Linked DNA regions of Shumkonia mesophila. The protein of the gene in region 1 binds, or shares a complex with, the protein of each later gene. Links are inferred from orthologs where the notes say so. Each region holds a gene or a part of one and is shown on either strand. Other genes may lie near its edges. The genes, in order: ODR01_RS12245, pnp and eno.

Region 1 (10,724 bases):
GCCTGGACCATGGCCGGGGAATCGCCCTGCAAAAGCTTTTCGGCGCGCTTGGCGTATTCGCGGGCCTCGCGCAGGCTGCCGCGAAAATAGGCCTCCTCGGCCAGCGCCAGCGTGCTCAGCCCCTTGTCGCCCTTGCGGCCGTAGGCGATGGCCAGATTGCGCCAGATCCATGAAGAGTCGGGCTCGGCCTGCTGGGCGACGCGCAGGTTTTCGATGGCCGGGTCGAGCATCGCCGGATCGTTCATTTCGAGCTGGATGCGGGCGAGGTCGAGGCGCAGCAGCGGCGAGGCCGGCAGCAGTTTGATCGCCGCCTCGTAGGACGGGATCGCCTCGGCGGCGCGGCGGTTCTCGAACAGCATCTGGCCCTTCATCTCGCGGAAGTAGGGGTCGGACGGATTTTCGGCGATCAGGCCGTCGATCAGCGGCAGCGCCTTCTCCAGGTCGGGCACCTTGTAATAGGCGATGGCCCGCGCATAGCGGGCCGGCAGGCTGGTGTCGCTTTCCGGGAAGCGCTTCAGCGTGCGGGCGGGCGGTTCCAGGAAGGCCTGCAGCTTGGCCTGCATGCGCTCGTGCAGCCTCTTGTATTCGGAAGGCAGTGGGGCGGTGGGCCGCGCCGACTGCTTGATGTGGTTGTCGAGGGCCGAGATTCGCTCGCGGGTGATCGGGTGAGTCCTCAGATAGGGGTCCTGGAAGCGGGTGCTCAGCAATTCCTGATCGGCCAGCGTGCCCAGGAAATCGCGGAGGCCGGTCGCCGGCGTGCCGGTGGCGTCGAGGAAACGCATGGCGGCGGCGTCGGCCGCCGCTTCCTGGCTGCGGCTGTACTGGAAGAAGTTTTCCTGTCCCGCCCGGGCGCCTCCGGCGGCGACGGCGGCGCCAAGGTCGCCGCGCCCGCTGGCGATGCCCGCCGCCGCGCCCAGGACCATGGCCAGGATCTGCTGGGCCGAGCTCTTGCGCATGACGTCGTGGATGCGCGCCAGATCGCCGCCGGCGATGTGGCCGGCCTCGTGGGCGATGACCCCGATGAGCTGGCCGGCGTCGGCGCTCTGCATCAGAAGCCCGGTGTTGAGGAAAAGCTTCTGGCCGCCGGCGACGAAGGCGTTGAGGGTGGAATCGCTGACGATGTATACCTCGATCGCCGAAGGATCGAGGCCGGCCGCCTGGAACACTGGCGTCGAAAAAACCCGGATGGTATTTTCGATCTCGGTATCGCGGATGAACTTGAATTCGCGCGCCGCCGCCGCCGGCTCGACAACCGTGGCCGCGAACAGGACGGCAAGCACAAGAGAGGAAACGCGTTTGGACAAATCCGTCATCCCTTCCGTTGCAATAAAAGGTAGTGGGAGGAATCGCTGGCGTCAAATCGCCGTGGCTGGGTTGATTTTCCTTGCCGGCGGCTGCTCGTCCTCGGGGGAACCCCAGCAGGGGACCGTCGGCTTCGTCGAGGGCTTCCTGGGCGGCGTGGCGGCGGACGAACCCCGGGCCGCGACGATCGGGCGCGACGTGCTGTCGGCCGGCGGCACCGCCGCCGATGCCGCGACCGCCGTCTACTTCGCCCTGTCGGTGACGCTGCCGTCATCGGCCAGCCTGGGCGGCGGTGGCGTGTGCGTCGTCCATGACTGGCGGACCAAGAAGACCGAAACCCTCGATTTCCTGGCCCGGCCGCCCAAGGCCATTCCGGCCGGCGCCGCCCGGCCGATTGCCGTTCCCGGCAATCCGCGCGGCTTTTTTGCCCTGCATTCGCGTTTCGGCCGGCTGCGCTGGGAAAGCCTGGTCGGTTCCGCCGAGAACCTGGCCCGCTTCGGCACCCCGGTGTCGCGGGCCTTCGCCGTCGATCTGGCGCGGGTGGGCGACGCCCTGTTGGCCGACCCCGACCGGCGGCGCATCTTCGGCCAGGCGGGTGGCCAGCGGGTAGCCGGCGAGGGCGAGACCCTGGTCCAGTACGAACTGGCCTCGACGCTGGGCCTGCTCCGCCGGGCCGGACCCGGCGACTTCTACGACGGCCCGACGGCCCATCAATTGGTCGCCGCGGTCAAAGCGGTGGGGGGCTCGCTCGGCATCGACGACCTTCGCGCCTATCGGCCGGTCTGGCGCGAAACCGTTCGCGTTCCCTATGGCAACACCGTCGCCCATTTCAGCTCGCCGCCCGGCGCCGCCGGTGCGCTCGAGGCCGCGATGTGGCGGATGTTGGCCGATGGCGACCGCTTCGAGGACGCTTCGCCGGCGGTTCGCGACCACCTTCTCGCCGAAAGCGCGCTCCGCGCCTTCGCCGACCGCGGCCGCTGGCTCAACGAGGATGGGACGAGCGCCGTGCCGCCGGCCGAATTGGCGGCGCCGGCCCGGGTCGAGCCGCTGATGGCCTCCTATCGCGAGGACCGCCATACGCCGGCGGCCGAGATCGCCCCGCAGCCGGTCGAGCGGCTGGAAAACCCCAGCGCCACCAGTTTCGTGGTCGTCGACCGCGATTCCTCGGCGGTGGCCTGCACGCTCACCATGAACAACCTGTTCGGCACCGGCCGCTTCGCCGGCGGCACCGGCATCCTGCTGGCGGCGCTGCCGGGCCCGGCCGGCCGCGGCCCGACCTCGCTGGGACCGATGATGGTGATCAACGAGAACGTCAACGAGTTTATCTTCGCGGGGGCGGCGTCCGGCGGCGCCGCGGCGCCGACGTCCCTGATCAACGTGGCCGCCCGCGCGGTTCTGGGCCGACAGGGCCTGGTGCCGGCACTGGAGGCGAAGCGCATTCACCACCAGGGAGTCCCCGACACCACCTTCGTCGAGAGCGGAATGGCCGAGGGGGCCGCCGACGAGTTGCGGCGGCGCGGCCATCAGGTGACGGTCTCGCCGATCCTTGGGCGGGTCAATGCCGCCTATTGTCCCGACGGACTGCCCAGCCATCCCAACGCCTGCGCGATCGCCGCCGACCCGCCACCGCGCGGCTACGGGCTGGCCGCGACCGGCGGCTGATCCCGCGTCCCCGATCGAACCCGAGAAAAGAACAGGAACTGGACCGGACCATGGCCATGAAAGTGGCGAAGCGCGGGAACATCCCGCCCTTTATCGTGATGGACGTCATGCGCGCGGCCAACGAGCGCGAGGCGGCCGGCGGCGACGTCCTGCACCTGGAAGTCGGCCAGCCGGGCACCGGGGCGCCGGCGGCGGTCCTCGAGGCGGTGAGGGCGGCGCTCTCGGCCGATCGCATGGGCTATACGGACGCCTTCGGGCTGCCGGCCCTGCGGGCGGGCATCGCCGCCCATTACGCCGACCGTTATGGCGTCGCCGTCGATCCCGGCCGCGTGGTCGTCTGCACCGGTTCCTCGGGGGCGTTCGTGCTGGCCTTCCTTGCCGCCTTCGAGGCGGGGGACAGGGTGGCCCTGGCCAGCCCCGGCTATCCGGCCTACCGCAACATCCTGCGCGCGCTCGACGTCGAGGCCATCGAGGTGCCGGTCGGGCCGGAAACCAACTTCCAGCCGACCCCCGGCCTGCTCGAGAAGATCGAGGGGCGCCTGGATGGCCTGATCGTCGCCAGCCCCTCCAACCCGACCGGCACGATGATCGGCCGGGACGGCCTGAAGGCCATCGTGGATTACTGCGCCGGGCGTGGCGTGCGGCTGATCTCCGACGAGATCTACCATGGCATCACCTATGGCGAGCCGGCCGAGACGGCGCTGGCCTTTTCCGGCCAGGCCGTCGTCGTCAACAGCTTCTCCAAATACTATTCGATGACCGGCTGGCGCCTGGGTTGGATGGTGGTGCCCGGCGAACTGCTGCGCCCCGTCGAATGCCTGGCCCAGAACCTGTTCATCTCGCCGCCGACGGTGTCGCAATACGCCGCCCTGGCGGCGCTGGGCTGCCGGGCCGAGCTGGACGGGCATGTGGCGCGCTACGCCAGCAACCGCGAACTGCTGCTGCGCGAACTGCCGAAGGCCGGCTTCGCGCGCATGGCGTCGGCCGACGGGGCCTTCTATCTGTATGCCGATGTCGCCCACCTGACCAACGACAGCAGCGCCTTCTGCGCGCGCATGCTGGCCGAAACCGGGGTGGCGGCGACGCCGGGCATCGACTTCGACCCCGACCGGGGGAACCGCTACGTGCGGTTCTCCTTCGCCGGACGCACCGAAGACATGGCCGAAGCCGCCCGCCGCCTTATCGCCTGGCGGACCTGAGCCGGCTAGGGGCGCCGCCACCAGCCGCGGCGCGGCTTGATGGAGGCGCGAACCTCCGGCGAGTCGACGTCGATGACCTCGGTCTTGGCGTCCTGCGTTTCCCGTTCCTTGGTGTCTTCCTTCGGGCCTTCGCCGGGCTTTTCCGCCGTCATGACGGCGTCGGCAACTTCGGTCGCCACCGCCACCAGCTCGCGGACCGCCGGAACCCTCTCGGCCTCCGGCGCTTCGGTCGCCACCATCGGGAAAGAGGGTTCCGCGGCCGGTTCGACGGGCGCATCGGCCGACTCGACCGGCGGCGGAACGTCCTCGGTTTCCTTCGGCTTGCGCACCCGGCGGCGCCGTTTCGGCTTCGCTTCGGCGTCGACGGGGGCAGCTTCGCCTTCCGCCGGGGTTTCGTGGATCTCCACCGGCACCACGGCGTCGGGTTCGGCGAAGGCCGGGGCGGCCGGGACCTGCAGCGTCACGGCGTCGGTTTCGACAAAGGCGGGGGCCGTCGAGTCCTGCGGCGTCTCCGCCTCGGGACCCGTGGCTTCGAAGGTGCCACCCGTCTCTCCCCTGTCCTCGGGCCGCAAGCCGCGGCGCCGGCGTCCGCCGCGCTTGCCGCGCCGCCGCCGCTTCGAGGTTCTCTCCTGCTCTTCCTCCGCCGTTTCCGGCCGGGTGGGGGCGCCCGTCTCGCGGACGGCGCCTTCGTCTTCCTCGTCGGCAGCCGCGCCATCGTCGAAGGTGGCCGGAGCCGGCCGCGGGCCGCCGATCACGGCCTCGGCCTCGTCGCCCCGCTTGTGGCGGCGCGACCGCCGCCGCCGCCGCTTTTTGCCGGGCTCCTCGCCCGCCATCGCGGCGGCTTCGCGCTCTTCGTGTTCCTCGTGTTCCTCGCGCTCCTCGCCCTCGTCGGGCTCGTCGTGTTCCGCCGCGGCGACCGGCCGCTCGCCCACCACCGGGGCGCGTTCGTCGGGCCCACGCACCTTGGTCCGCTCGATGCGGAAGTCCGGCGGCACCAGCGTGTCGTCGGCGGCCAACATCACCTTGAACTCGTAGCGGCGCTCGATGGCGCTCAGCATCTCGCGCTTGTGGTTCAGCAGATAAAGCGCGACCTCGGAGGGCACCTGGAAGATGGCTTCCAGTGACCGCTTGCGGATGCCTTCCTCCTCGATGGCGCGCAACAGGTGGAGCGCGGTCGAATCGGTGGAGCGGCGAACGCCGGCGCCGCCGCAGTGGGTGCACACCTCGAAGCTGGTCTCGATGACGCTGGGCCTAAGCCGCTGGCGCGACAGTTCCATCAGGCCGAAGGCGCTGATCCGGCCCAACTGGATGCGGGCGCGATCGACGCGCATGGCTTCCTTCAGGCGACGCTCGACCTGGGCCCGATTGCGCCCGACCTCCATGTCGATGAAGTCGATGACGATGAGCCCGGCCAGGTCGCGCAGGCGCAATTGGCGGGCGATCTCGTCGCAGGCCTCGATGTTGGTGCGCAGCGCCGTTTCCTCGATATTGCGCTCGCGCGTCGAGCGGCCCGAGTTGACGTCGATGGAAACCAGCGCTTCGGTGGGGTTGATGACGATATAGCCGCCCGACTTCAGGCGCACGGTCGGGGTGTGCAGGGAATCCTGCTGGCTTTCCACCTGATAGCGGTGGAACAGCGGCATGCCCTGGTCTTCGTACTTCTTCACCCGTTTCAGATGGCTGGGGATGATCAGCTTCATGAAGTTGCGGGCGGTCTTGTAGCCTTCCTCGCCCTCGACGATGATCTCGTCGATTTCGCGGCTGTACAGATCGCGGATGGCCCGCTTGATGAGGTTCGCTTCCTCGTAGACCAGGACCGGGGCGATGGATTCCAGCGTGATCCGCCGGACATTGTCCCACAGGCGCATCAGGTAGTCGTAGTCGCGGCGGATTTCCGCCTTGCTGCGCTCGGCCCCGGCGGTGCGCACGATCACGCCCATGCCCTCCGGGATGGCGAGGTCGGACAGCATCGACTTCAGCCGCTTGCGGTCGGTGCCGGTGGGGATCTTGCGCGAAATGCCGCCGCCGCGCGCCGTGTTCGGCATCAGCACGCAGTAGCGGCCGGCCAGCGACATGTAGGTGGTGACGGCGGCGCCCTTGTTGCCGCGTTCCTCCTTGACGACCTGCACCAGCATGATCTGGCGGCGCTTGATCACCTCCTGGATCTTGTAGTTCCGCCGGGAGGTGGGCCGCCGAATCTCGACTTCTTCGACGTCGTCGCCGCCGACCACCTCGAGGTCGCCGTGATGGGCGACCGTCGGCTCGGCGTCGGCGTCGGCGTGGGCGTCCGGGTCGGCCAGGCGCCGGGCCTCGAAGGCCCGTTCGTCGGCGTCATGCTCGGCGACCAGGGCTTCGCGGTCGGCGACCGGGATCTGATAGTAGTCCGGATGGATTTCGTTGAAAGCCAGGAAACCGTGACGGTTGCCGCCGTATTCGACAAACGCCGCCTGCAACGAGGGTTCGACCCTCGTGACTTTGGCGAGATAGATGTTTCCTTTTAACTGCTTCCGGGAGGCGACCTCTACATCAATGTCTTCGAGACGGCTTCCATCCAGCACCGCAACCCGGGTCTCCTCCGGATGCAGCGCATCGATCAGCATTTTCTTGGGGGCCATTAAAGATATTTCTCCGCTTCCCCGCGGATCTCTCGGAATGCATGTTCCAGGATTCGCGGGCGCAACTGTGGACATTGCCGGCGGCGCCTGCGATCACTCCCGGCACTGGCCGCGGGAGCGGCATCACTATGGGATTTGGTCGCGCTGCTCTATCCGGCATAAAAACCTCAACTCGATTGGACCACGCCGCTCGTCCCCGAGATGGGGCGACTAGACCGCGGCATTTCCAAGACCCGTTCGACCGGTGGTCACGCAAAGACGATCTTCGAGCGACACCCCGCCGAACATAGGGACTTGATTAACATAACGGCACCAGGGGGGTTCGACAATCATCTTATTAACGATTTTGGGGAGCAATATTAAGAATTGGTTCATCTTCGCGGGGTAAAACCGTAAACGATGAGGGCAATGACCGATACCCGGTAGATATGGGGGCGACGTAATCGGCATTCGCAAGATGTGGCGTTTTGGCATTGGACCTTGGCTGGCCTTGCTTGTGCTGCCGTTCTGCCTGCTGGCGGGCGGCGTGCCGGTGGCCACGTCTGCCGATTCGCGTCCCACCGTCACCGATGTCAGGGTCGGCCAGCATGGCGCGATGACGCGCGTCGTGCTTGATTTCGACCGCGGGGCCAAGGCCGAACTGTTCACGCTTCCCGATCCCTATCGCCTTGTCGTCGACCTGCCCGAGGTCGGCTGGCGGCTGCCGGCCCAGCCGCTGCCCTCGGCCGCCGGCCTGTTCGGCAAGATCCGCTATGGCCTGTTCAAGCCGGGCACCACGCGGGTGGTGGTCGAACTTGCCGCCCCCGCCGACATCGCCGCCGCGCGCTATCTCACCGGCGGCGCCGAAGCGCCATTCCGCCTGGTCATCGACCTGCGCGCCGGCACCCCCGAAGGATTTATGAAGACGGTCCGCGCCGGCCGGCGGGAAGTCCTGCCGGAGGCCGCGGTGGCCGAAGCCGATCCGTTGCCCATGGCCGTGACGGTTGCGGCGCCGTCCGCGAAGGTGGCCGCCGCCGTTCCCTTCGCGCCATCCCCGCGCCGGCCGGAAAAGGCCCGGCCGAAGCCGCTGATCGTGCTCGATCCCGGCCACGGCGGCGCCGATCCCGGCGCCATCAGCCCCAGCGGCACCTACGAAAAGCACATTACCCTGTCGGCCGCCCGCGAGTTCCGCCAGATGCTGGAAAAGACCGGCCGCTACCGGGTCCTGCTGGCGCGCGAACGCGACACCCTGATCCCGTTGCGCGACCGGGTCACCTTCGCGCGCGAGGCGGGGGCCGATCTTTTCATCTCGCTGCACGCCGATTCCATCCAGACGCCGGCCATCCGGGGCCTGTCGGTCTATACGCTGTCGGAAAAGGCCTCCGACCGCGAGGCGGCCGAGCTGGCCGATAGCGAAAACAAGGCCGATCTCATCGCCGGCGTCGACCTCAGCAAGGAAACGCCGGAGGTCAGCAACATCCTGATCGATCTCGCCCAGCGCGAGACGATGAACGAATCGGCCCGCTTCGCCGCCTTCCTGGTCGGCGAACTCGGGCAGCAGACCGAGCTTCTGCGCAACACCCACCGTTTCGCCGGCTTCCGGGTCCTCAAGGGGCCGGACGTTCCCTCGGTCCTGCTGGAAATGGGGTTCCTTTCCAACCGCGAGGACGAGCGGGCCCTGCTCGCGAAAGCCTATCGGGCGAAGCTGGGCGCGGCGATGGTGCGGGCGGTCGACAGGTTCTTCCTCAGGGTCGAGGAGGCCGCGCGGTTGTGAAGGGCCTTCGCGCCGCTGGCACTTCCGGCGTCCCCGGCCATAAGTCGGCCATAATTCCGGTTTAGGGAAAGGCAGCGTGGCTCGGATATCCGGTCACCGGGGGCGCCTCTGGCGCCGGGTCACGCCGACTTCGCGAGCGACAGATTCGGATTCATGAAACGCGCCATCATTTCGATCGTCGGCCTCCTCGTCATCCTCGGCCTCGCCGGGGCCGGCGGCGTGCTGTTCATCTTTCACGAATTCGGCCGCGGCCTGCCCGACTATCGCCAACTGGCCGACTACGAACCGCCGGTGATGACCCGCGTCTATGCCGGCGACGGCCGGTTGCTTGCCGAATACGCCATCGAACGGCGCGTCTTCGTGCCGATCAGGGCCATGCCCAAGCGGATCATCAACGCCTTCCTGTCGGCCGAGGACAAGAACTTCTACGGCCATCCCGGCGTCGACGTCATGGGCGTGGTGCGTGCCGCCGTGACCAACTTCAGGAACATAGGCTCCGATCGCCGCCCGGTCGGCGCTTCGACCATCACCCAGCAGGTCGCCAAGAACTTCCTCCTGAGCAACGAGGTCAGCTGGGAGCGCAAGGTCAAGGAGGCAATCCTGGCCTTCCGTATCGAGCGCGCCTTCTCCAAGCAGCGCATCCTCGAGCTTTACCTCAACGAGATCTACCTGGGTTACGGCTCCTACGGCGTCGCCGCCGCCGCCTTGAACTACTTCAACAAGTCGCTCGACCAACTGTCGATCGCCGAGGCCGCCTATCTGGCGGCAACCCCCAAGGCGCCCAACAACTATCATCCGACCCGCCATCCGGCGGCGGCCCGCGCGCGGCGCGACTGGGTGATCAGCCGCATGCTGGAAGACGGCGCCATCACCCAGGACGAGGCCACGCATGCCACCGCGGAGCCGCTCGTCGTGCGTCCGCGCGCAGACACCGAGGTGGTCTCCGCCGAATTCTTCGCCGAGGAAGTGCGCCGCGAACTGGCCAAGGTCTATGGCGAGGATGGCCTCTATAAAGGCGGCCTGGCGGTCCGTACGACGCTCGATCCCCGCCTTCAGCAACTGGCCGACACCGTGCTGCGCGAGGGGCTGGAAACCTATGACCGCCGCCATGGCTGGCGCGGCCCCCTGACCCGCCTGCCGGCGGGCGCCGACTGGCAGGCCGCCCTGGCCGCCCTGCCGCCGCAACCCGGCCTCGGCCGCTGGGAGCGGGCCGTGATCCTGGGCGTCGACGAGACCGGCGCCAATCTGGGGCTGGCCGACGGCTCGCCCGGCCGCATTCCATTGGCCGAGATGAAGTGGGCCCGCCCGTGGAAGGAAGACCAACGCGTCGGCCCGTCTGTGCGCCATCCGGCCGACGTGCTGGCCGTCGGCGACGTCATCGCCGCCGAGCCCGTTCTCGCCAACAGCGAGGGCAAGGCCTATCCGGCCGCCACCTACGCCCTGCGCCAGATCCCCGAGGTCGAAGGCGGTCTCGTGGCGCTGGACCCGCACACCGGCCGCGTGCTGGCGATGAGCGGCGGCTATGCCTACGGCGAAAGCCAGTATAACCGGGCGACCCAGGCGTTGCGCCAGCCGGGTTCGGCCTTCAAGCCGTTCGTCTACCTGGCGGCGCTGGATTCCGGCTACACGCCGTCCACCCTCATTCTCGACGCCCCCTTCGTCGTCGACCAGGGCCCCGGCCTGCCGAAATGGCGGCCGGCCAACTATTCGCAGGAATTCTATGGCCCCAGCACCATGCGTTTGGGCATCGAGAAGTCGCGCAACCTGATGACGGTCCGCCTGGCCCAGACCATCGGCATGGAGCGGGTCAAGGAATACGCCGAGCGCTTTGGCGTCGTCGACAACCTGCAGCCCCAGATCTCGATGGCGCTGGGGGCCGGCGAAACCACGCTTCTGCGCATGACCGCCGCCTACGCCATGATCGTCAACGGCGGCAAGCGCGTCATCCCGACCCTGATCGACCGCATCCAGGACCGCAACGGCCAGACGGTGTACCGACACGACGACCGCAACTGTCCGGGCTGCCGTGCCACCTTCTGGACCCAGCAGCCGACGCCCGAGGTGCCCGACAATCGCCCGGCCGTCACCTCGGAAGCCACCGCCTATCAGATGGTGTCGATGCTCCAGGGCGTGGTCGAACGTGGGACCGGGCGCATCATCCGCGAGGTCGGCCGTCCGCTGGCCGGCAAGACC
Region 2 (7,738 bases), on another replicon or contig:
CCAGCGCCGTCGTCTGCTTGACTACGTCAAGAACAAGGAGACGGCGCGTTACGAGGCCCTCATCAAGGAACTGGGCTTGCGCCGCTAAGGCCGCCGCATGTCGACGGCCTTTTCCCGGCCGGGCCTTCGGGGCCGTGTCCGGAGCGGGTTATCCCGCGAAATTCAAGACCAAGTGAAGACGCCGGGCAAGAATCCGCTTGCCGTGGCGGCGTGCGTGTCCGCCATTGCCGGCCGGACCCGTCCCGATGGGGACGGGTATACCGCCGGCGTGGCGGCGTTGGCGCGCCTTCACCGCCGCATGGAAGTGCGGTGCGGGAACGGATGGAAGGAAATTCACCGTGACGAACATGTTTAAGGAATTCCGCAAGGAAATCGACTGGGGCGGACGCCGCCTCGTTCTCGAAACCGGCAAGATCGCGCGCCAGTCCGATGGCGCGGTGCTGGCCACCTATGGGGACACCATCGTGCTGTGCACCGTGGTCGGCGACAAGAACCCCAAGCCGGGCATCGATTTTTTCCCGCTGACCGTCCACTACCAGGAGAAGACCTTCGCCAGCGGCAAGATCCCCGGCGGCTTCTTCAAGCGTGAGGGCCGCCCCTCCGAAAAGGAAACCCTGACGTCGCGCCTCATCGACCGGCCGATCCGGCCGCTCTTCGCCAAGGGCTACCGCAACGAGACCCAGGTCATTTGCACCGTGCTGTCGCACGACATGCAGAACGACCCCGACATCGTCGCCATGGTCGGCGCCTCGGCGGCGCTCACCCTCTCCGGGTTGCCGTTCCTCGGCCCCATCGGCGGCGCCCGCGTCGGTTACATCGATGGCAAGTACGTGCTCAACCCGGCGCTGGACGAAATCGCGGTGACCGACCTCGATCTGGTGGTCGCCGGCACCCAGGAAGGCGTGCTGATGGTCGAATCGGAGGCTCACGAGCTGTCCGAGGAGGTCATGCTGGGCGCCGTCATGTTCGGCCACGAGGCCTATCAGGCGGTGATCGACGCCATCATCGACCTGGCCGAGGTGTGCGCCAAGGAGCCGCGCGACGTGCCCGAGGCGCCGGCCGGCAAGGACGCCATCGCGGCCCGTGTCAAGGAGATGGCCGAAGCCGGCCTGCGCGAGGCCTATGGCGAAACCGCCAAGACCGAGCGCCACAAGAAGATCGAGGCGATCCGCGAGCAGGTCGTCCAGGCCCTCGCCGCCGACGAATCGCTGGACGCCAAATTGGTGGCCGACGTCCTGCCGGGCCTGTTCAAGGACCTCGAGAAGGACATCGTCCGGCGGGCCATCCTGGAAACCGGGCGGCGCATCGACGGACGCGACACCAAGACGGTCCGTCCGATCGCCACCGAGGTGGGCGTGCTTTCGCGCACCCACGGCAGCGCGCTGTTCACCCGCGGCGAGACCCAGGCCCTGGTGGTGACCACGCTGGGCACCGGCCAGGACGAGCAGATCATGGACGCGCTGGTCGGCGAATACCGCGAGCACTTCATGCTGCACTATAACTTCCCGCCCTACGCGGTGGGCGAAGCGAGCTTCATGCGGGGGCCGGGCCGCCGCGAGATCGGCCACGGCAAGCTGGCGTGGCGGGCCATCCGTCCGTTGCTGCCGGCGAAGGAGGACTTCCCCTACACCATCCGCGTCGTCTCCGAGGTCACCGAATCCAACGGCTCGTCCTCGATGGCGACCGTCTGCGGTTCGTCGATGTCGATGATGGATGCCGGCGTTCCGCTGGCGCGCCCGGTGGCGGGCATCGCCATGGGCCTGATCAAGGAGGACGACGGCATCGCCGTGCTGTCCGACATCCTGGGCGACGAGGACCACCTGGGCGACATGGACTTCAAGGTCGCCGGCACCGAGCGCGGCGTCACCGCGCTGCAGATGGACATCAAGATCACCTCGATCACCCAGGCGATCATGAAGACGGCGCTGGAACAGGCCCAGCAGGGCCGGCTCCACATCCTGGCCGAGATGGCCAAGACCATCGAAGGTTCGCGCCAGGCGGTCAGCGAAAAGGCGCCGCGCATCACCGTCATCCATATCGCCAAGGACAAGATCCGCGAAGTGATCGGCTCCGGCGGCAAGGTGATCCGCGAGATCTGCGAGGTGACCGGGGCCAAGGTCGACATCGAGGACGACGGCACCATCAAGGTGGCGGCGGTCGACCAGAAGGCGGCCGAGGCGGCGATCCAGTGGATCCGCGGCATCGCGGCCGAGCCCGAGGTGGGCGCCATCTACGACGGCAAGGTCGTCAAGGTGGTCGACTTCGGGGCCTTCGTGAACTTCCTGGGCAGCCGCGACGGCCTGGTTCACATCAGCGAACTGGCGCCGCGCCGGGTCGGCAAGGTGTCCGACGTGGTGAACGTCGGCGACCAGGTGAAGGTCAAGCTCATCGGCATCGACGATCGCGGCAAGGTCAAGCTGTCGATGAAGTCGGTCGATCAGCAGACCGGCGCCGAAGTGACGCCCGAAAAGGCGTCCTCCGAGGAGGCCGCGCACTGACGGTATGACGGCGATCCGGCGGCGCGGGACGCCGCCGGACGGGCCGGCGTCGGCGGAAAAATCCGTGACGCCGGCTCGATTGTCCCCATATGAAAAACAACCCGGCCGCGGCCAGTCCCGCCGCGAGTCCGGGGCAGGGATGGAATGTCCGGCGAGGAGACTTGATGTGAAGCCGCTTCAGCCTGTGGTCATTTCCGGCTTCGAGGTGCTGCCGCTCGTCGAAGGCGGCAAGGGTGTGTCCATTTCCAACGGCGAAAGCGCCGGCGCCTGGGCGGCGGCCGGCGGCGTCGGCACTTTCTCGGCCACCAACGCCGATACCTACGACAGCCAGGGGCGGCCCATCTTCCAGGACTATCTGGGCAAGAACCGGCGGGAACGTTTCGAGGAACTGGTCGCCTACGCCATCCACGGCGGCATCGTCCAGGCGCAGCGCGCCCACGAGGTTTCGGGCGGGCGCGGCCCCATCCACATGAACATCCTGTGGGAGGCCGGCGGCACGGAACGTGTGATGCACGGCATCCTCGAGGGGGCGCGCGGGTTGGTGCATGGCGTCACCTGCGGCGCCGGCATGCCCTACAAGGTGGCCGAGATCGCGTCGCACTACGGCGTCTACTATTATCCCATCGTGTCTTCGGCCCGGGCCTTCCGGGCGCTGTGGAAGCGCGCCTATCACAAGTACGCCGAATGGCTGGGCGGCGTCGTCTACGAGGACCCCTGGCTGGCCGGCGGTCACAACGGACTGAGCAACGTCGAGGACCCCGAGGCGCCCCAGGACCCCTATCCGCGGGTGGTCGAACTGCGCGCCACCATGCGCGAATTCGGCCTCGACGCGACGCCGGTCTTCATGGCCGGCGGCGTCTGGTACCTGCGCGAGTGGGAGCACTGGCTGGACAATCCCGACATCGGGCCGCTGGCCTTCCAGATCGGCACCCGGGCCATCCTGACCCGCGAAAGCCCGGTGTCGGAGGCCTGGAAGAAGCGGCTGCTCAACCTCAAGAAGGGCGAGGTCTTCCTCAATCGCTTCAGCCCGACCGGCTTCTATTCGTCGGCCGTCAACAACAGCTTCATCCAGGAACTGCGCGGGCGCAGCGAGCGGCAGGTGGCGTTCACCCGCGAGCCGCTGGGCGAGCATACCGAGGCGCTGTCGGTGGGCGCGCGCGGCCGCCTGTTCTACCTGACCGCCGCCGACAAGGTGCGGGCCGAGGGCTGGATCGCCGAGGGCTACGTCACGCCGATGCAGACCCCCGATTCGACCCTCGTCTTCGTGACCCCGGGAAAGGCCGAGCAGATCCGCGCCGATCAGAGCGGCTGCATGGGCTGCCTTTCCGCCTGCCGGTTCAGCAACTGGGCCCAAAACGAGATCGGCAGCACCGGCAAGCTGGCCGACCCCCGCTCGTACTGCATCCAGAAGACGCTGCAGGACGTCGCCCACGGCGGCGACACCGACAGCAACCTGATGTTTTCCGGGCACAACGGCTATCGGTTCGCCGACGATCCGTTTTATGGCAACGGCTTCATTCCCACTGTCGGCGAGCTGGTCGAGCGGATGGCCAGCGGCGACTGAGGGGCGGGTCCGGGCAAAATACCCATAATTTTTGTGTTGATACCGGGAGTGAACTCCGATATCGTATTCGAATTATGCTTATTTCAAACAACAAAATAGCTATATAAGAAACATGACAAAAATACGCCCCTACAGCCATGTCATCGATCGTCTGCGCGCCGCCGGCCTGCGGCCGACGCGGCAACGATTGGCCTTGGCCAAGCTGCTGTTCGATGGCGGCGACCGCCACGTGACGGCGGAAATGCTGCATGCCGAGGTTTTGAACGCCAACGTGCGGGTGTCGCTGGCCACGGTCTACAACACCCTGCACCAGTTCACCTCGTGCGGGCTGCTCCGCGAAATCGTGGTCGACGCCTCGCGCTCGTACTTCGATACCAACATGTCCGAGCATCACCATTTCTACATGGAAGACGGCGGCGAGCTGCTCGACATCCCCGGCGACCAGATCGTGGTGTCCCGGCTTCCGGCGGTTCCGCAAGGCAAGCAGATCAAGCGCGTCGAAGTCATCGTGCGGGTCGGCCTCGAGAGGCACTGAGCCTCTCCGAGGCGAGGTTCCGGTTTTCTTTTTCGCGATGGGCGGTCAATGGCCGCCGCGAAGGCTGTCTATTCGACGGCCTCGTCCGCGTACGCCCCCCAGAACTCGACCCGGCGCAGCCATCCCTTGAAGCCGTCGATTTCGGCCTGGCACCAGGCGCTGCCGCCCGGGCAGCCCAGCAGGAAGCCGACGACGCCGGCTTCGGCGCGGACCACCGCCCGGCTGTCGGAATCGGGCTTGCTGCGCAGCGTGCGGGTGGCGCCGGTGACGATCAGCGTGCGCTTGCCGCTGACCAGGCTCTGGTGCATCCAGCCCTGGGTACCCTGCCAGTCGCGGACCTTTCGCCAGGTATGGTGCTCGGCGATGATCTCCAGCGGCACGTCCTTGCGCAGATAGACCCAGTCCTCCGGGTACTGGACCCCCGGTCCGGTGCGCAGCTTGGCCTTTTCCGAACGCAGGCTGACGAAGCGGGGCAGCGGCAGGCCGGTTCCCTCGGCGGCGGCGAGGGCCGGCGCCCCGGTCCCCAGCAGGAAAAAGACGGCAAGCGCAAGGGAAAGCGGGCGGATCGATCTCGGCACCGGGAGGTGACCTTTCAGGGCGGGTTGGCGGGCCCATTATAGGGCGAAGCGCGCGCGCCGGGTCAAGCCGGCCGTCGCGGCCGGGACGCCGGCCGGTCGTAAATACGCAAGGCTGGACAAGGCCCTGGCATGCTGCTATGGCCTGACCGGAGGTTGCAGACCGGAGGGCCGTGAATGGCGCAGACCAAGCCCGTCGTCGTCGTTACCCGAAAGCTTCCCGACGCCATCGAAACGCGGATGATGGAGCTGTTCAGCGCGCGCCTCAATCTCGACGACACGCAGATGACCCGGACTCAGCTTATCGAGGCGGTCAAGGACGCCGACGTGCTGACCCCCACCGTCACCGACCGCATCGACGCCGAGATCATCGCGGCGGCCGGACCGAACCTCAAGCTGATCGCCAACTTCGGCACCGGCGTCGATCACATCGACCTGGCCGCCGCCGCCGCGCGCGGCATCGTCGTCACCAACACGCCCGACGTGCTGACCGAGGATACCGCCGACATGGCCATGGCCATGATCCTGGCGGTGGCGCGCCGCCTGGGCGAGGGCGAGCGGGTTCTCAGGGCCGGCAAATGGTCGGGGTGGTCGCCGACCTGGATGCTTGGCCGGCGCATCAACGGCAAGCGCTTGGGGATCGTCGGCATGGGGCGCATCGGCCGCGCGCTGGCGGTGCGGGCCCGCGGCTTCGGGCTGTCCATCCACTACCACAACCGCCATCGGGTGCATCCCGACATCGAGGCCGAGCTGGAGGCCACCTATTGGGACAGCCTGGACCAGATGCTGGCCCGCATGGACATCATCTCGGTCAACTGCCCGCACACCCCGGCCACCTATCACCTGCTGTCGGCGCGCCGGCTGCGGCTGCTGGCGCCGCAGGCCTTCGTGGTCAACACCTCGCGCGGCGAGGTCATCGACGAAAGCGCGCTGACCCGCATGCTGGCGGCCGGCGAGATCGCCGGCGCCGCGCTCGACGTCTTCGAGAACGCGCCCGCCGTCAACCCCAAGCTGCTGGCCTTGGACAACGTCGTCCTGGTGCCGCACATGGGCTCGGCGACCATCGAGGGGCGCGTCGCCATGGGCGAGAGGGTGCTGATCAACATCAAGTCCTTCGTCGACGGCAACCCGCCGCCCGATCGCGTCCTTCTCGACGCGCCCTGAGCCCGCCGGCGACCGCCTCCATGTCCGCCGCCGCCCCGCCGCGGCCGTTGGCCCGGGCCATTCCCTTCGTCGAGCCGGCCGATGCCTTCGCCGCCTTCGCCGCCGATCCCGTTGCCGCGCTGCTCGACTCGGCGGCGCCGGCCGGCGGCCGTGGGCGTTATGCCTATATCGCCGCCGATCCGTTTCGCGTGCTGACCTGGCGGTGGGGCGATGCCGGCGACCCGCTGGCCCTTCTCGCCGCCGGGCTGGCCGGCCGGCCGTTGGCCGCCAACCCCGGCCTGCCGCCCTTTCAGGGAGGCGCCGTCGGCTTCCTCGGCTACGAGCTGGCCGGGACGCTCGAGCGGCTGGCGCCGCCCGCTGCCGCCGGGCCGGCGCTGCCCGATCTCTTCTTCGCCTTCTACGACACCGTCGCCGCCTTCGATCTCGAAGACCGCAAGGCCTGGGCGATCGCCGCCGACGTCGCGGCGGCCGGCCCGCGGCCGCCGGCCGGCCGCCGCCTGGAGGCGCTTGCCGCGCGCCTGGCCGCCGCGCCGGCGCCGCCGAACGACCCGGGCACCGCGTCCTCCTGGCGGGCCGAAACACCGCGCCCGGACTACGAGGCCAAGGTCGCGCGCACGGTGGACTACATCCGGGCCGGCGACATCTATCAGGCCAACCTGTCGCAGCGCTTCCTCGCCCCCCGCCCGCCCGGCCTCACGCCCTATCTGCTGCACAGGCGGGTACGCGCCGCCAGCCCGGCTCCGTTCGCGGCGCTGCTGGCCTGCGGGCCGGGGCAGACCGTCGTCTCGGCCTCGCCCGAGCGCTTCCTCAGGCTCGCCGCCGACGGCGCCATCGAGACCCGCCCCATCAAGGGCACCCGGCGGCGCGGCGCCGATGCCGCCGAGGACGCGGCCTTGGCGCGCCAGCTGATGGCCAGCGCCAAGGATCGGGCCGAGAACCTGATGATCGTCGATTTGCTGCGCAACGACCTGTCGCGCGTCGCCGTGACCGGCAGCGTCGGCGTGCCGGCGCTCTGCGAACTCGAAAGCTTCGCCTCCATCCATCACCTGGTGTCGGTCATCGAGGCCCGGCTTAAGCCCGGGCTGGGGCCGGTCGATCTCCTGCGCGCCGCTTTTCCCGGCGGCTCGATCACCGGGGCGCCGAAGATTCGCGCCATGGAGATCATCCGCGAGCTGGAGCCGGCCCGGCGCGGCCCCTATTGCGGGGCCATCGCCTGGATCGGCTTCGACGGGGCGATGGATTCCTCGATTGTCATCCGCACCCTGGTCGTCGACGGCGACGATGTCATCCTGCAGGCCGGCGGCGGCATCGTCGCCGATTCGCAGCCGGCGGCCGAGTACGAGGAGACGCTGGACAAGGCCAGACCCCTGATGGCATGCCTGGACCCCCGGAAAGGCGGCGG
Region 3 (10,471 bases), on another replicon or contig:
CCGCTGACGCTGCTGGCCGGTCCGTGCGCCATGGAAAGCCGCGCCCACGCCATCGAGGTGGCCGGCGCCCTGGTGGCGATGGCGGCCAAGCTGGGCGTCGGACTGATCTACAAAAGCTCGTTCGACAAGGCCAACCGCACCAGCGTCAACAGTCCGCGCGGCATCGGCATGGAGGCGGCGCTGGCGGTCTTCGCCGAGATCCGCGAGCGCTTCGGCTGCCCGGTCGTCACCGACGTCCACGAGGCGGCGCAGTGCGCCCCGGTGGCCGAGGTGGTGGACGTGCTGCAAATCCCGGCATTTCTTTGCCGGCAGACCGACCTGCTGGTGGCCGCCGCCGCCACCGGGCGCGCCGTCAACGTCAAGAAGGGGCAGTTCCTGGCGCCCTGGGACATGGCCCAGGTGGTGGCCAAGCTGGAGGGCGCCGGAAACCGCAACATTCTTCTCACCGAACGCGGCGCCAGCTTCGGCTACAACACGCTCGTGACCGACATGCGCGCGTTGCCCATCATGGCCCGGACCGGCTGCCCGGTGGTGTTCGACGCCACCCATTCGGTGCAGCAGCCGGGCGGCCAGGGCGCGACCTCGGGCGGCCAGCGCGAGTTCGCGCCCGTGCTGGCCCGCGCGGCGGTGGCGGTGGGCGTGGCCGCCGTCTTCATCGAAACCCATCCCGACCCGGACGCGGCGCCGAGCGACGGGCCCAACATGATTCCATTGCACGACCTTCCCGACCTGCTTGAAACCCTGCTCGCGATGGACCGGCTGGCCAAATCCCGGCCGCTTACCGTCTAGAGGCGAAGGAAGAAAGAGAGAAAAGCCATGACAGCCATCATCGACATTCAACCCCGCCAGATCCTGGATTCGCGCGGTACCCCGACCATCGAGGTCGAGGTGACGCTGGAAACCGGCACCATCGGGCGCGCCGCCGTGCCGTCGGGCGCCTCGACCGGCGTTCACGAGGCGGTCGAGTTGCGCGACGGCGACAAGACGAAATTCGGCGGCAAGGGCGTGCTCAAGGCCTGCCAGTCGGTCAACGGCGAAATCTACGAGGCGCTGTCCGGCATGGACGCCGAGGAGCAGCTTCTGATCGACCAGACGATGATCGACCTCGACGGCACCGCCAACAAGGGTCGGCTCGGCGCCAACGCCATCTTGGGCGTCAGCCTGGCGGTCGCCAAGGCGGCGGCCGAGGAATGCGGGCTGCCGCTCTATCGCTACATCGGCGGCACGCAGGCCCGTCTGCTGCCGGTGCCGATGATGAACATCGTCAACGGCGGCGCGCATGCCGACAACCCCATCGACATTCAGGAATTCATGATCATGCCGGTGGGCGCCGGCACCATCGCGGACGCCGTGCGCATGGGCGCCGAGGTGTTCCAGGCCCTGAAAAAGGGCCTCAAGGATGCCGGCCACAACACCAACGTCGGCGACGAGGGCGGCTTCGCCCCCGGCCTGAAAAGCTCGGAAGAGGCGCTTTCCTTCATCACCAAGGCCATCGAGAAGGCCGGCTACAAGCCGGGCGACGACGTGGTGCTGGCCCTCGATCCGGCTTCATCCGAGTTCTACAAGAAGGGCAAGTACGTGCTGGCCGGCGAGGGCAAGACGCTGGATGCCGAGGGTATGGCCAAGTACTACGGCAAGCTGGTTTCCAAGTACCCGATCGTCTCGATCGAGGACGGCATGGCCGAGGACGACTGGGCCGGCTGGAAGGTGCTGACCGAAATGTTGGGCAAGAAGGTGCAACTGGTCGGCGACGACCTGTTCGTCACCAATGCAAAGCGCCTGGCCGACGGCATCAAGAAGGGCGTCGCCAACTCGATCCTCATCAAGCTCAACCAGATCGGTTCGCTCTCCGAGACCCTGGAGACGGTCGAGATGGCTCACAAGGCCGGCTACACCAACGTCATTTCGCACCGCTCGGGCGAAACCGAGGACACCACCCTTGCCGACGTCGCGGTGGCGGTGAACGCCGGACAGATCAAGACCGGCTCGCTGTCGCGCTCCGACCGCCTGGCCAAGTACAACCAGCTCATCCGCATCGAAGAGGAGCTGGGTCCGGTCGCCCGCTACGCCGGCAAGTCGATCCTGCGCTAGACGCCGGCGACATCGAAAAAACGGAAAGGGCGGCCTCCGGGCCGCCCTTTTTGCGTCTGGACGAGTCTTACGAACTTGTAATGGCGCGGCAAGGATACGGCAAGGCGGGGTCCCCATCTTCTGCTGCACACCGGGACGCCGAAGCGGCCCGGCAATTACAGAAGAGAGAGGAGATCACTATGCCTGCTTCCCGAATTCTTACGGCAGCCTTCGCCAGCGCCATCCTGCTGGGCGGCGCCGGCAGCGCCTTCGCTTGGGACAGCGACAACAACTACGCATACCTGGACTGGGTGAACAGCAAGGTGACGACGGCGGACGCCGCGCGCATCGCCGAGGAGGCGACCGGCGGCACCACCGCCTATCTCACCTTCGATCACTACGACAGTTCCGGACTGAACGTCTACCGGGTGGACACCCGGTCGGCGGACGAGGTCGCGACCGTCGAGATCGACGCCAATACCGGGGCTGTCCGCAATGTGAGCCGGGTGGCCGCCGCCGACGCGGACTCGTCGAGCGGCGACCTCGCGGAGGTGCCCCAGCCGGGCCCGTCCGACAACCCGTCGTAAGGACCGCTTGGCGATGACGGAATGGAAGGGCGGCGCCAAGGCCGCCCTTCCCATTTCGCTGTCGATGAAAGGAGGGGCTTGCCGCCCCTTGCCGGAGGCGGCGTCAGTTCCCATCGTTTCTGTGGGGCAAGGGGGGGCAGGCGGCCTTTCCGATGTCGTTTGCAGAGAGGGGGCCCGATGTCCATGAAGATCCTGGTCATCGAAGACGACGCCGCGACGCTGGAGTATGTGGCGGCCGGCCTGGCCGAGCATGGCCACGTCGTCGACCGCGCCGCCGACGGCAGCGAGGGGTTGTCGCTGGCGGTCGGCGAAGCCTACGACGTCATGGTGGTCGACCGCCGCCTTCCCGGGGTGGACGGCTTGTCCATCGTCAAGGCGGTGCGCGGGGCCGGCGTGAAGACCCCGGTCCTTTTCCTTACTACCATGGGCAGCGTCAACGACCGCGTCGAGGGCCTGGAAGCCGGCGGCGACGACTACCTGGCCAAGCCGTTCGCCTTTTCCGAGCTGCTGGCGCGCGTTCACGCGCTGGCCCGCCGGCCGCCCCTGGCCGCCGAGCAGACGGCGTTGCGGGTGGCCGACCTGGAAATGGACCTGGTGCGCCGGACGGTCAGCCGCGGCGGCCGGGCCATCGACCTGCAGCCGCGGGAATTCGTGCTGTTGGAGTACCTGATGCGCAACGCCGGCCGGGTGGTGACCCGCACGATGCTGCTGGAGCGGGTTTGGGATTTCCATTTCGACCCCAAGACCAGCGTCGTCGAAACCCACATCAGTCGGCTGCGCACCAAGATCGACAAACCCTTCGAGAAGGATCTCATCCACACGGTGCGCGGCGCCGGGTACAGCCTCGATGCGCCTGCCTAAATATCTCCGCAGCACCTCCTTTCGTATTGCCGCCGCCTATGCCGGCCTGTTCGCGGCGTCCGTCGTCTTCCTGTTCGGGATGGCCTACGGCCTGATCTCGCGCGAGATGGAACAGCAGGTCCGGGCCAGTGTCGGACAGGAAGCGCGCCTGCTGGAGGATGCCTACCGCGAGAAGGGGCCTGCCCATTTGGCGTACATGGTCGCGGCGCGCACCGGCCCGGCGGGGCGGGCCGACGGCGCTTATCTGTTTCAGGACCAGGCGGGGACCGTCTTGGCCGGAAACTGGCCGTCCATCGCGCCGTTCGCCGGCTGGCGCGAGCTCGAGGTTCGGGTGCCGGCCGCCGGCCGCGGTACGGGACGGGTGGAAACCATCCTCGGCCTCGGCATCCGTTTCGCCGACGGGTTCCTGATGGTGGGCGCCAGTCTGCGCCGGATCGGCGAGGTGCAAAGGCTGCTGTTTCAGACGCTGAACTGGACGCTGGGGCTGACGCTGCTTCTGGCGCTGGTCGGCGGCGCCGTCGTCGGGCGCGGGGCGATGCGCCGGGTGGAGGCGATCAACCGCACGACCCACGACATCATCCGGGGCAACCTGTCCAGGCGGGTGCCCATCCGCGGCGTCAGCGACGAGTTGGACGACCTGGCCGTCAACATCAACCGCATGCTGGACCGCATCGAGGTGCTGATGGGCAATCTGCGGCAGGTCACCAACGACATCGCCCACGACCTGCGCACGCCGCTCGGGCGCCTGCGCCAGCGTCTCGAGAAGGCGCGCAACCGGAAAGATCAGGGCGAGGAGGAGTGCGAGGTGCTGGACACCGCCATCGCCGAAACCGACGCCATCCTGCATACCTTCGCCGCCCTGCTCAGCATCGCCGAGGTCGAGGCGGGCGCCCGGCAGCGGCGCTTCGCAGACGTCGATCTGTCGGGTTTGGCCGAAACCATCGTCGAGGCCTACGAAACGGTGGCCGAGGACAACGGCCAGACGCTGACGGGCGCCATCGGCGACGGACTGCTCTGCCGGGGCGACCGCGACCTGTTGACCCAGATGATGGCCAACCTGGTGGAAAACGCCATCCGCCACACGCCGTCGGGCACCCGCATCGGCGTTTCCCTGGCCGGCGGGAGGGAGGGCATCTTATTGGCCGTCGGCGACAACGGCCCCGGCGTTCCGGCCGACGACCGCGACCGCATCTTCCGCCGCCTCTATCGCGCCCAGCAAAGCCGCACCACCCCCGGGACGGGGCTCGGCCTGGCCCTGGTCAAGGTGATCGCCGAACTGCACGGCGCCGCCGTGGTCGCGCTGGACAACCATCCGGGGCTCAGGGTCGAGGTGCGCTTTCCCGCGGCCGGCCGATAGGGAATTTCGGGAATTTCGTAGAATTTCGGGGACACCATACTTAATTCACCCTTCTTCGCTCTGGGCAGCGATGAAACCTCTCTCATGAATTAAGTATGGTGTCCCCGAAATTGGGCTATGGTGTCCCCGAAATTAGGCCGTTCAGGTTGCGGATTCCGGTGGCAGAACCACCCCCGTCTGCGCCGTGATGCGGCCATAGTGCTCGACGCGGCGGTGGCGCGCGAAATCGAAGATGGTTTGCTTGCCGAAGACGGTGTCGTCGAGGTCGCAGGCGTGGATCAGAAGCTCGTCGGCCTCGGTGGCGGCGCGGGCCACCACTTCTCCGTCCGGGTTGACGATGACGCTGCCGCCGATCAGCGGATGGCCGTCCTCCAGCCCCGCCTTGGCCACCGCCACCACCCAGGTGCTGTTCTGATAGGCCCCGGCCTGCAACACCAGGTTGCTGTGGAACAGCCGCTTTTCCGGCCCTTCCTCGGGCTTCTGGGAATTGGTCGACGGGGTGTTGTAGCCGAGCAGCACCATCTCGACTCCTTGAAGGCCCATGACGCGGAAGGTCTCCGGCCAGCGGCGGTCGTTGCAGATGCACATGCCCATGATGCCGCCCAAGTTGCGCCATACCGGAAAGCCGAGGTCGCCGGGCTCGAAGTAGTACTTCTCCAGGTGCTGGAAGTTGCGCTCGGGATCGAAGGCGCCGTGGCCGGGCAGGTGGACTTTGCGGTACTTGCCGACGATGGCCCCCTCGCGGTCGGTGAGGATGGCGGTGTTGAAGCGCCGGTCTTCGGGGGAGCGCTCGGCATAGCCCAGGTACATCGCCATGCGGTAGCGGCGGGCCAGTTCGAACAGCGGGCGGGTGGCCGGGCCGGGCATCTCGGCCTCGTACCAGCCGTCGATCTCGGCGGCGTCGGTGGTGTAATAGCGGGGGAAGAAGGTGGTCAGCGCCAGCTCGGGATAGACGATGAGGTCGGCGCCCCGCGCGTGGGCTTCCTCCATCAGCGCCATCAGGCGGAGGACGACGGCCTGGCGGGGCTCGGCCCGCTGGATGGGGCCCAGTTGGGCGGCGGCGACGGTGACGATGCGCATGAAGGCCGATTCCTTGTCTGTCGATCCGACGCCTTTTACCGCCGCCGGCCGGCGATTTCACCGGCTAATTCATCGCTCGCGTCACACTGGTGCTGCCGGTAACGATCCGTTAACTTTTTCCGGCTTACCGTGAAGGCGAGGGAATCGACCTTGTGGAAACGAGGACGACGAGCAGGAGGGATTCCGCGGTTCCATGGGGCTTATCGTCGAAATCCGGTCTCGCGCCAGGCATGTCGTCGGCCCGATCCTCGGCATCTGCGCGGTGGCGTACTTCGCCTATCACGCCGTGCAGGGGGACCGCGGGCTGCTGGCGTGGATCGCCCTCAAGCAGCGGGTGGCGACGGCGCAGGCCGATCTCGACCAAATCGCCGCCCAGCGCAAGATTCTCGAACACCGGGTCAGCCTGCTCTATCCGGAAAACCTCGATCCCGACCTGCTCGACGAGCGGGCGCGCCTGATGCTCAACTACGGCCACGCCACCGACATCGTCATCTTCCCGAAATCCACGAAGGCGCCGGCCCAGGACCCCGCTAAGGGAGCTTCCCGCCCGCATCCCTGAGGGGCGAGCGCTCGCCGATCAGGTCGGGCTCGCCGCTCAATTCCAGCACCCGCCGGCGCACCTCGTCGCGCAGCGCCAGCGCCGTTTTCCAGGCATCGCCGCCAACTGCCGTCTCGGCGGGCGAAACCGACTGGCCGATGGTGATGCTGATGCGCCCGCGGCGCGGGAACCACGAGCCGTCGCGCAGCACCGAGCGGGTGCCGCGCAGGGCCAGCGGCACCACCGGCAGGCTGGCGCCGGCCGCCGCCACGAAAGCCCCCAGATGGAAGGGCAGCAACCCGGGGCCGCGGGTCAGCGTGCCTTCGGGGAAATAGAGCGGCGGCCGGCCGTCGGCGCCGGCGGCGATGCGGGCGGCGTCGGCGGCGCTCTGGCGGGCGTCGAAGCGTTCGACGAAAACGGCGCCGAGGCGCTTGAGGAAGGTGCCGGCCACGAATTGCGGGGCCAGTTCGGCCTTGGCGACGAAGGCGACCGGGCGGGGCAGGGCGGCGGTCAGCACGCAGCCGTCGAGATAGCTCATGTGGTTGGAGACCAGAACGAACGGTACCTCGGCCGGCGGCAACGTTTCGGCACCGATCAGGCGGGGCCGAAGGCCGGTGAGGCCGAAAAGCAGCCGGGCCCCGGCGCGGGCCGCCCGCCAGCGCAGGCGGGCGGAGGGCAGCCCGGCCACCAGAAGCCACACCGCCGGCCCGACCACGACCGCCAGGACCAGCCAGAACCAAGCGGCGTAGCCCCATTCGCCCAGCCGCCGCCGGGCGCGGCGCAGGGTCGGGCCGACGCCGGAAAGGGCGATGCGGGCGGTCTGGCGCCACACCGCCGGACGGGAGCGGCCGATCAGCCCCTTCTCGTAAAGCTCGCGGCTGGCGGCGCGGCGGATCTTGCCGCTGGAGGTCTTGGGCACCGTGTTGGGCGGGGCCAGCACCACCTCGTCGGGCGGCGCCCCGATGAGGTCGGCGATCAGGCCGTTGATGTCGGCGCGCAGCGCGGCCAGGGCATCCGGTTCCCGGCGTCGGGTTTCGGCCAGCACGATCAGGCGTTCGGTGCCGGTGTCGGCGGCGCGGCCGCCGAACACGGCGACGGCGCCCTTGCGCACCTGCGGGTGCTCGCCCACCGCGTCCTCGATCTCGGCCGGGTGGATGTTGCGCCCGGCGCGGATGATGATGTCCTTGATGCGGCCGGTGACGTAGACGTCGCCATCGGCGATGTAGGCGCGATCGCCGGTCTCCAGCCAGCCGTCGGCCGAAAACAGCGCCTTTGTGGCCTCGGGATTGCGGTAATAGCCGCTGGTGGCCGACGGCCCGCGGAATTGCAGGCGGCCTTCGCGGCGGTCGGGCGCTTCGCGGCCCGCCTCGTCGACCACCCGCATCTCGTGGCCGGGGATGGGCCGGCCGCAGGCGACGAATTCGATGGCCTTGGGATCGTCGGCGGTTGCCGGTTCGGCGCGTCCCGCCGTCGCCAGCGGCTCGCGCAGCACGCGGTCGATCAGGGGGCCGCGGTCGAGCGGCGAGAAGGCGAGGCCGACGCAGTTCTCGGCCAGCCCGAACATCGGCATCATGGCTTGGCGCCCAAAGCCGAAGGCGGCGAAGCGCTCACCGAACCGGCGCACGGTGTCGGGACTGACCGGCTCCGCCCCGTTGGCGGCGATGCGCCACGAGGCGAGGTCGAGGCCTTCGAGGTCGCGCTCGGGAATGCGGCGCAGCGCCATCTCGTAGGCGAAGTTGGGGGCGGCCGAAATGGTGCCGCGATAGCGGTGGATGGCGTGCAGCCAGCGGGCCGGACGCCCGAGAAAGGAAAGCGGCGCCATGAGGACGAGCGGAATGCCGTGATAGAGGCTGCCCAGCCAGGCGCCGATCAGCCCCATGTCGTGATAGAGCGGCAGCCAGCTGACGCAGACGTCGCCGGGGCCGACCTCCAGGGCCTTGCCCATGGCCCGCACGTTGGCCAGCAGGTTGGCGTGGGTGAGCGTCACCCCCTTGGGCGTGCCGGTGCTGCCCGAGGTGTACTGAAGGAAGGCGATGTCGCCGGCCGCCACCGCCGGCAGGGCGCCGGCATCCGCCGTGACGGCAGCCGCCGTCAACTCGGCGACGGTGACGACGTGACGCAGGCCCTCGACCTGGGAGCGCAGCAGCCGGCCCAGCCGCCTGGCCTCGTCGTCGGTGATCATGGCCGCGGCCCGGCAATTGCGGGCGAGGCCGGCGTGCCGGCGCACGTGCTCCTCGATCTGGGTCGGACGGGCCGGCGGATAGATCGGCACCGGAATGCCGCCGGCCATCAGGACGCCGAAGAAGGCGAGGAAATAGTCGGGGCCGGTCGGCAGCATCAGGATCACCGCCTCGCCGGGGCCAAGGCCGCCGGCCCGCAAGCCGGCGGCGACGCGGGCGGCGCCGCCGTGAAGGCCGCCGTAGGTCAGCACCTCGCCGTCCCCCTCGTCGGCATAGAAGCGGATGTGCGTCCGGCCGGCATTGGCGGCGGCGTGATGGGCCAGCGCCTCGATCAGGGTCTCGGCCCGGTGCGGCAGCGAGCCCACGGGCTGGGCAGCCGGAGCCGCCGGCGTCGCTGCCGGCGGCGGGCCGGCCCGCCGGCCGGGCGCCGCCTGGGCCGCCGCGACGGCGCGCAGCAACTCGCGCGGCGTTTCGGCGCTGCCCAGCACGGTCTCCGGCAGGGCGACCGAGAAGGCCGCCTCGACGCGGGCGACCAGCTCCACCCGGCTCAGGCTGTCCAGGGCCAATTCGCGGTCGAAGGAACTGTCGAGCGACGGGGCCGGGCCCGCCGTTCCGGGATGCAGTTCGGCGACGAGGCCGGCGACGACGTCGAGCAGCCGCCGCCCGGCGGTTCCGTCGTCCTCCGTCCCGGTGGCGTCTTCCGGTGGTGCCATGCCTTCCCGTTCCCGCGCGATGACCTTGCGGATCATATAGTATTTTTCTGGGGTTTCGACGGGGGCGAGAGCGAAAACCGGCACGAAAACGGCGAAAATCATGTTAACAATTTTTAAGTTAATTCAAATTTTATACTTACGTAACAATCAATTACGAGCCTATTTTTTATGCGATCCAATGGCTTGTTTTGTGGGGCTGCCTGCCTTATTTTTCTCAGCAATCAACTTCCCCATTTGACAGTCAGGCAGCGGGGGACTCATGGCGACTGCACCCAAAAACGCAACCGGCGCCGCCAAGGCACCGGCCAAGAGGAAGACCACTCCACGCAAGAAGGGCGGCGACGATAAGGCGCCGTTCTCGACCGCGGACCTGCTGCGCGACTACCGGCAGATGCTCCTCATCCGGCGGTTCGAGGAAAAGGCCGGCCAGCTGTACGGCATGGGCCTGATCGGCGGCTTCTGCCACCTCTATATCGGCCAGGAGGCCGTGGTGGTCGGCCTGCACGCGTCGGCCGCCGAGGTCGACACCCTGGTTACCAGCTATCGCGACCACGGCCACATGCTGGCCTGCGGTATGGACCCCGGGGGCGTGATGGCCGAACTGGCCGGGCGCGTCGGGGGCTACTCCAAGGGCAAGGGCGGCTCGATGCACATGTTCAGCCGCAAGGTCAACTTCTTCGGCGGCCATGGCATCGTCGGCGCCCAGGTGCCGATCGGCACCGGGCTGGGCTTCGGCCACAAGTACAAGGGCGACGGCGGCGTCTGCTTTACCTATTTCGGCGACGGCGCGGTCAACCAGGGCCAGGTCTACGAATCCTTCAATATGGCCAGCCTGTGGAAGCTGCCGGTGGTCTACGTCATCGAGAACAACCTCTATGGCATGGGCACCGCGGTGGCCCGCGCCTCGGCCAGCGTCGAACTGTCCCGCCGCGGCGACGCCTACGGCATTCCCGGCGTTCAGGTCAACGGCATGGACGTCATCGAGGTGCGCAAGGCCGGCGAGAAGGCCGTCGCCCACTGCCGTGCCGGCAAGGGGCCGATCATCCTGGAGATGAAGACCTACCGCTATCGCGGCCATTCGATGT

What was found.
Region 2: the proteins of ODR01_RS12245 (region 1) and pnp are in contact, whole or in part, in a cryo-EM structure (PDB 9QH0), measured with the Escherichia coli proteins. The link is inferred for Shumkonia mesophila from one-to-one orthologs.
Region 3: the proteins of ODR01_RS12245 (region 1) and eno are in contact, whole or in part, in a solved structure (PDB 2FYM), measured with the Escherichia coli proteins. The link is inferred for Shumkonia mesophila from one-to-one orthologs.

The regions. Positions count from the first base shown.
Region 1 is NZ_JAOTID010000006.1:181,408-192,131, reverse strand. Bases 3,969-7,174 are described here. They hold ODR01_RS12245 (Rne/Rng family ribonuclease), read right to left. Parts: upstream 6,779-7,174; coding sequence 4,169-6,778; downstream 3,969-4,168. Other genes in these bases: ODR01_RS12250 (pyridoxal phosphate-dependent aminotransferase), read left to right, coding at 3,969-4,163. Also shown: ODR01_RS12260 (M48 family metalloprotease), read right to left, coding at 1-1,304; ODR01_RS12255 (gamma-glutamyltransferase), read left to right, coding at 1,366-2,964; more of ODR01_RS12250, read left to right, coding at 3,015-3,968; ODR01_RS12240 (N-acetylmuramoyl-L-alanine amidase), read left to right, coding at 7,236-8,531; ODR01_RS12235 (penicillin-binding protein 1A), read left to right, coding at 8,685-10,724. UniProt on the Escherichia coli protein: Endoribonuclease that plays a central role in RNA processing and decay. Required for the maturation of 5S and 16S rRNAs and the majority of tRNAs. Also involved in the degradation of most mRNAs.
Region 2 is NZ_JAOTID010000001.1:424,047-431,784, reverse strand. The notes cover bases 1-2,922. They hold pnp (polyribonucleotide nucleotidyltransferase), read left to right. Parts: upstream 1-347; coding sequence 348-2,498; downstream 2,499-2,922. Other genes in these bases: ODR01_RS01855 (NAD(P)H-dependent flavin oxidoreductase), read left to right, coding at 2,665-2,922; rpsO (30S ribosomal protein S15), read left to right, coding at 1-88. Also shown: more of ODR01_RS01855, read left to right, coding at 2,923-4,062; iron response transcriptional regulator IrrA, read left to right, coding at 4,175-4,597; ODR01_RS01845 (SH3 domain-containing protein), read right to left, coding at 4,666-5,175; ODR01_RS01840 (2-hydroxyacid dehydrogenase), read left to right, coding at 5,350-6,336; pabB (aminodeoxychorismate synthase component I), read left to right, coding at 6,357-7,738. UniProt on the Escherichia coli protein: Involved in mRNA degradation. Catalyzes the phosphorolysis of single-stranded polyribonucleotides processively in the 3'- to 5'-direction. Also involved, along with RNase II, in tRNA processing.
Region 3 is NZ_JAOTID010000002.1:188,912-199,382, forward strand. Bases 1-2,953 are described here. They hold eno (phosphopyruvate hydratase), read left to right. Parts: upstream 1-816; coding sequence 817-2,091; downstream 2,092-2,953. Other genes in these bases: kdsA (3-deoxy-8-phosphooctulonate synthase), read left to right, coding at 1-789; ODR01_RS04385 (PepSY domain-containing protein), read left to right, coding at 2,271-2,657; ODR01_RS04390 (winged helix-turn-helix domain-containing protein), read left to right, coding at 2,841-2,953. Outside these bases: more of ODR01_RS04390, read left to right, coding at 2,954-3,518; ODR01_RS04395 (sensor histidine kinase), read left to right, coding at 3,505-4,875; ODR01_RS04400 (N-carbamoyl-D-amino-acid hydrolase), read right to left, coding at 5,017-5,955; ODR01_RS04405 (FtsB family cell division protein), read left to right, coding at 6,149-6,514; ODR01_RS04410 (AMP-binding protein), read right to left, coding at 6,486-9,422; pdhA (pyruvate dehydrogenase (acetyl-transferring) E1 component subunit alpha), read left to right, coding at 9,646-10,471. UniProt on the Escherichia coli protein: Catalyzes the reversible conversion of 2-phosphoglycerate (2-PG) into phosphoenolpyruvate (PEP). It is essential for the degradation of carbohydrates via glycolysis.